DNA from 2 places in the Clostridium sp. 10cd* genome. Region 2 is predicted to be linked to the other one. Evidence: a T-box and tRNA genes for the amino acid it is inferred to sense, from the RefSeq annotation. Region 2 holds a T-box; the other holds one or more tRNA genes.
The links. A T-box is a leader RNA that pairs with one kind of tRNA and senses whether it is charged. The one in region 2 lies ahead of leuS (leucine--tRNA ligase), so its partner is inferred to be a tRNA-Leu.

Region 1: it has a tRNA-Leu gene. The T-box ahead of leuS (leucine--tRNA ligase) is inferred to sense a tRNA for this amino acid. The anticodon was not compared.

The regions. Positions count from the first base shown of each region.
Region 1 is NZ_CP172347.1:1,702,523-1,705,948, forward strand. Features, by position in the region: gene ACG3M1_RS08360 (metallophosphoesterase) at 1-93, shown strand, start outside; gene ACG3M1_RS08365 (DUF2974 domain-containing protein) at 196-1,299, opposite strand; tRNA gene ACG3M1_RS08370 (tRNA-Leu) at 1,609-1,696, opposite strand; tRNA gene ACG3M1_RS08375 (tRNA-Cys) at 1,705-1,778, opposite strand; gene ACG3M1_RS08380 (pyridoxal-phosphate-dependent aminotransferase family protein) at 2,548-3,426, shown strand, end outside.
Region 2 is NZ_CP172347.1:2,456,159-2,459,584, reverse strand. Features, by position in the region: gene leuS (leucine--tRNA ligase) at 1-2,202, opposite strand, end outside; T-box leader at 2,246-2,444, opposite strand; gene ACG3M1_RS12145 (hypothetical protein) at 2,500-2,742, opposite strand; gene gltA (NADPH-dependent glutamate synthase) at 3,096-3,426, opposite strand, start outside.

The DNA of each region.
Region 1 (3,426 bases), 750 kb from region 2:
ATGCTGGTATCGTCAGGAGCAGGCACATGGGGCTTTCCGATGCGGGTCGCATCCCATAATGAAATTTTGTTCGTTACGATACGGCCAAAGTGATGCATGCAGGATACAAAAAAAGAGAATGCAATTTCAGTATCGTTCACTGGAATTTGATATTCTCTTTTTACTCGCTTGTGCATGGGATTGAAGAACACGTAATCAGTCTGTAGGCTTTCCGTTTTCAAGATTTGTCTCGATGGCACTTTTCGCACTGGACAACAGCTTCAGGATGATATCGGAAAGCATCTTTTTAGTCTGCTTGTCCGTGCGGTTTAATGCTTTCAAAATCAGAGCAGTGCTATGCATCCGGTTTTCATTCATTTCCTTAAAGGAGGCGGCATTGGTGTTGCTGAGTATCTGAAACACAGCATCCGTGAAGGCTTCTCTCTGGGAGCGGTCCAGCTCACTGATCCAGTGCTTGATGGTGCTGTCCAGAACGATGCTCTGGCGATCTAACGCATCCAGTCGTACGAAATCAGGACCAAGCACCTCCCAGGAATAGGGGTCATGCTGCCATAGGGAAATCTGTGTACTGGAAATCACAGTATAATGCTCCTCATGCTCCATCAGCATACCGACAACGCTGGATTGTGGAACAAAGGTTTCTATACGCTGTGCAATAGAGCGATAGCCTGCTGCTTGCAGCGTTTCTGCGGAAAAACCCGGGCCGTCGTGATTGTATACCCGCTGTATCCGATTCTGTATAGCGAAAGAACAAAATGCAGCTGCATAGACCGCAAGGTTTCCACCCTTGGAATGCCCGCATAGGATTATACGCCGATCGGGATATGCAATTGCCATCGCCTCCAAATACTGTACCGCTTCCTTTTGGGAGGGAATGGTGTCCAGAAAGGTCATATTAAAATCCTCTTTCCATCCAACAAGTGTATTATCTGTTCCGCGATAGGTTATCAGCATGACATCATCCTCCAGCAGACAGGTGAGGGCATAAAACTGTTTTTCCATAGAGGGATCCAGATGGTCGACATATCCGCATAGTATTACATTCCCATATCGGTTGCCTTCTGCCATTTTATGCAGCAGCTGCAGGTCTTCCTTTACGCGGAAGTGAATTTCCTCCGGATTTATCGCCCTTATAATTTCAGAAGCACGCTTGACATAGAGCATATCCTGTTTGGCAAACACCGGCTGCAGTCGCAGATAGGATAGACAGCTGCATATGAGGGTATCCACTGCACAGCAGGGAACTTTTGAAAACGTTAAATCATTTCTCCATGTAAGATAATCAAACAGATTGCTCATACTATCATTCTCCTATATTTTTTCAGGTGTATCCATTACCACTTTGAAGGTGGTCTGCTCTGGAAGCAGGTGCTTATTGTTTTCATGAGGGAGGACCTGCATGTAAGATACCTCCATAAAACGCTGTGTCGCTTTTTCCTTCATTCACATTTTCAGTCAGCACAATAAGGTGAAAGAGGTTGTATGCGGTGAAGACTGTATAAGACAGGTTTCTTGCTGAATCGTCCACCGTTCCCTGAAAATAGTTCACATAGCACTTCCATAGTATTTATATAAAAAAAGTCCTTTTTCAAGGACTGTTTTTCTGAATGGTGGGAACGGTGGGACTTGAACCCACACGGGATTAACTCCCAACGGATTTTAAGTCCGTTGCGTCTGCCTATTTCGCCACGATCCCAACAAAAATGGAGGTTCCGATCGGATTTGAACCGATGATCACAGAGTTGCAGTCTATTGCCTTACCACTTGGCTACGGAACCATCTGACATATTCTTTTTGAAACATGTTGCTTTAATATTATACAATAATTTTTAGAAATTGCAATAGGCATTTTGCCTTTTTATAGCTTTTTTTGGAAGATTTGTCACTATTCACGGATCTAATTGCAGATAATAGCATAGATAAGGGCAAAAACGAAATTACGTAGGGCAGTAAACTCATACAGAAAGGAGCACACGCTATCATATCACTGATTGATTTGTTATACCTACATGAATCATAACCTCCCATGTTTATGAAGAAACAGGAGATTAAAACAAGAATATCGAGATTGGCGCAAGCACTATAAAATATTGTAGAAAACAGCAAGCAGGGATTTTCACAGGCTTTTACTTTAGGTTCGTTGCAAAAGGGAGAATTCAAATTTTATTGATAAATTACGATAGGATTGCATTCTCCTTTAGTTAAAATTAACCACAATCGAGTAAGAACCTTTCCACAATATGGCTTTTTAACATACTCATAGAACACAGGCCAATCAAGCTGACGGACCACAGCTGATAAAAGTAGCTGATTACAGTCCTATACATATGATTAAATAGACACCGCGCTTTTCTTTCTGTACATGTACCATAGAATCAAAATATCCAAAGGATGGGAATGAAAAAGAATCTGTCCAAATCTTTTTGTTCGTTTCAAAATGAGAAATACATTTTAGAATATGAACAAAATATGATTAAAAATTCAGTTGTATTTTTCTTATTTGCATAATATAATCTAAAATATGAACAAACAACTGGAGATGATACTATGAAATTGTTCACAGTGGGACCTGTTGAGATGTATCCTGAAACATTACAGGTCAGCGGTACACAGCTGCCATACTTTCGCAATGATGAATTCTCATCCATCATGAAGGAAAACGAACAGCAGCTGCTGACCTTATGCGGCTGTCGTAAAGGAAGAGCATTATTTCTGTGCGGCAGCGGAAGTGCAGCAATGGAGGCGGTTGTTGCCTGCAGCTTTCGCAGACAGGACAAGGTACTGATACTTCGCGGAGGGAGCTTTGGCGAGCGCTTTGTGCAGCTGTGCAGAATTTACGGGATACCCTATGATGAGCTGTGTCTGCAGGAGCTGGAGGCATTGCGAAAGGAACACCTGGACGCTTTTTTTCAAAATGAATATTGTGCCCTGCTTGTCAATCTGCATGAAACAAGCACCGGACAGCTTTATGATATTCAGCTGCTTTCTGCATTTACGAAAGCAAAGAATATGTATCTGATTGTGGATGCCATCAGCAGCTTTATGGCTGATCCGCTGGATATGGACCAAATGGGAATCGATGTCTTGATTCTTTCCTCTCAGAAAGCACTGGCATTGTCCTGTGGATTGTCGATGGTGGTTTTGCAGGAATCCTTCTATCGCGATATGGTCGAGCCCAAAGATGATATCTGCCTGTATTTGAGCTTAAAGGAGCATGCACGCAATATGGAGAGGGGACAGACTCCCAACACACCGGCAGTGGGTATCCTTATGGAGCTTCATGAGCGATTGCAGCACTTACAGGGGGATGGCTTTGTCCTTGAACAGCAGCGGATCGCAACGCGTGCTGCCTACTTTCGAAGCAGAGTTCAAAAGCTGGAAATACAGCTTCCACACTTTCCTCTCAGCAACGCCCTGACTCCACTG
Region 2 (3,426 bases):
CAGCTTGGCTTCATCATAGGTCGGCCATGGCTCATAGGTAATCGTTCCGCATCCGCCAAACACCGTACTCCAGATTTCCTCCCCCATATGCGGTGCAAAGCAGGCGAACATCTTGGCAAAGCCCTTTGCGTATTCCACATAAATGCTTTCTGCCTTATAGCATTCATTGATGAAAATCATCATCTGTGAAATTGCGGTGTTCAGATTCAGAGTCTCCACATCATTGGTTACCTTCTTAACGGTCGCATGGTATACCTTATCCAGCTTTCCATCATTGGCTTCTGTGAATTTATCATAGTCCGTGTACAATCTCCAAACACGATCCAGCCATCTTCTTGCCCCATCCAGACCTGTGGTACTCCAAGGCAGAGCTGCCTCCAGCGGTCCCATGAACATTTCATAGACACGCAGTGCATCGGCACCATGGCTTTCCACGATATCGTCCGGATTTACAACATTGCCTCTGGATTTTGACATTTTTTCATTATTCTCTCCCAGAATCATTCCCTGATGGAACAATCTCTGGAACGGTTCCTTTGTCGGCACCACACCACAGTCATACAGCACCTTGTGCCAGAAGCGTGCGTACAGCAGATGCAGAACCGCATGCTCGGCACCACCGACATACAGATCAACCGGCAGCCAGTGCTTCAGCAGCTCCTCTGCCGCAATCGCATCATCGTTTTTCGGATCGATGTAGCGCAGATAATACCAGCAGGAGCCAGCCCACTGCGGCATCGTATTCGTTTCGCGCTTTCCCTTCACTCCGTCGATTTCCACATTCAGCCAGTCTTCACAATGTGCAAGCGGGGATTCTCCGGAACCACTCGGCTTAAAGTTTTTTGTTTCCGGCAGCTCCAGCGGCAGTTCATCGATATCCACCGTACGGGTTGTACCATCCTCCATATGTATGATCGGGATTGGCTCTCCCCAGTAACGCTGTCTGGAGAACAGCCAGTCACGCAGCTTATAGGTCGTCTTGGCACAGCCGCATGCATGCTCTTCCAGCCAGGCAATCATCGTATCAATTGCCTCCTGTTTTCCCATACCGTCAAGGAATCCGGAATTGATATGCACACCATCTTCGGTATAAGCCTCCTGTGTCACATCGCCGCCCTCTAAAACCGGAATGATATCAATGCCAAACTTCTTGGCAAATTCCCAGTCACGCGTATCATGTGCAGGAACCGCCATGATGGCTCCGGTTCCATAGCTTGCCAGCACATAATCGGAAATCCAGATTGGCACTTCTTTTCCATTTACCGGATTGATCGCATAGGCACCGGTGAAGACACCGGTTTTTTCCTTGTTCAGTTCGGTACGCTCCAGGTCGGATTTCGTAGCACATGCTGTTTTATATGCATCAATTGCTTCCTTTTGTTCCTTCGTCGTAATTTCATCCACATACGGATGCTCCGGTGCCATAACGCAGTACGTTGCCCCAAACAGGGTATCGCAGCGTGTTGTAAACACGGTGAATTCCTTCTTTGTATCCTTGATTTTGAACACGACATTGGCACCCTTGGATTTTCCAATCCAGTTGATCTGCATTTCCTTGGTGGAGGTCGGCCAGTCGCACAGCTCAAGATCCTCCAGCAGACGTTCTGCATATTCTGTGATTTTCAATACCCACTGGCGCATCGGCTTGCGGATAACCGGGAAGCCTCCACGCTCACTCTTGCCGTCGATGACCTCTTCATTGGCAAGCACGGTTCCCAGCTCCGGACACCAGTTGACAGGAATTTCATCCACATAGGCAAGTCCCTTGTCATACAGCTTCAGAAAAATCCACTGTGTCCACTTGTAGTAGCTTGGATCCGTCGTGGAAATTTCACGATCCCAGTCATAGGAAAAGCCCAGCGCACGAATCTGTTCACGGAAATGATCGATATTCATCTTTGTGAACTCTGCAGGATGATTTCCTGTTGTGATGGCAAACTGCTCTGCCGGTAATCCAAAGGCATCCCAGCCCATTGGATGCAGGACATTGTGCCCCTGCATACGCTTCATACGGCATACGATATCCGTTGCGGTATAGCCCTCCGGATGTCCGACATGAAGTCCGTTTCCGCTCGGATATGGGAACATATCCAGAACATAGCACTTCGGCTTATCAAAATCCCATGCATCGCAGGCAAAGGTTTTGTTGTTCAGCCAGTAGCTCTGCCACTTTTTTTCTACTTCCTGATGGTTGTAATTCATAACTGCATTCTCCTTTACATATCAAATAAAAAACGCCCTTATCTCTAAGGACGTCATAATTAACGCGGTACCACCTTAGTTCACTTGTACAAGTGCCCTTCATTTCTTCTTAACGCGAAGTCAAACGGATAGCAAGCTATCAGCTCCTTAACAAGTTCCGCAAGCTTTCATGTATCGGTTCTCAGCAACACCGACTCTCTGTGACACTTCCGCAAGGTACTACTTTAATTCTCAGCCTTTATACTTCAATAGTATATCCAATTTGGGTATCCTTTGTCAATCGTTCACTGCCATTTTCTATGTAAAAAACAGCAGATAGCCGACAATGATCAGTACAGCTGCCGTAAAAAGCGCCGGTTTTTCAATATCCTGACCGTTACGCTTCATCTCTTTGATCTGCACATAATTTACCAGTGCATAAATCACCAGTGCCCCTGCCTTGGCAAACGGCTGGAAAGCAGGTAGAAAAAGCGACAGCAGAAACATGGCGACGATACCTGCCACACCGCCGATGATCAGTTTATTCCTCTTGGATTTCATAGCATCACCTGAAACTAGAATAGCAGAAATTGGAAGGAAAAACAACCGCAATCGCAGGCAACTGAAAAAGGACGCGCATCACCACGTCCCTTTTCATTAGGTTATCGAAAGGAAATCGATATGAATAAAAGTAATTGAAATCGTGTAGTTTACAATAAAAGGAAGGAATGTAAAGAATACACAACTTTCAAGGTTATCACAATAGAGCCAGTATCATGATAACAGAAATAAGGTACTTATTTCCTGTCTATATAGTAACATTTTTTACTCCGATTGTAAACCCTTCCACGTTTTTCTTTCTCTTTCCACAAAACTCGGGAAGAAGAGACAATTCCCGAGTTTATCTGATTTCGCTATTTATTTTGAATATAATCATCGATTGCTGCAGCAGCTGTTTTCCCGGCGCCCATCGCAAGAATGACCGTGGCAGCTCCGGTTACCGCATCACCGCCGGCAAATACACCTTCTCTGGTGGTTGCACCGTTGTCATCTGCAATCAGACAGCCCTTGCGATTGGTTTCCAGGCCCTCTGTTGTAGAGCGAATCAGCGGATTCGGCGATGTTCCGATTGCCATAATCATACAGTCAACATCCAGCACGAAGTTGCTGTCCTTGATTTCCACAGGACGTCTTCTTCCACTGGCATCCGGTTCTCCCAGCTCCATGGACACACATTCCATACCG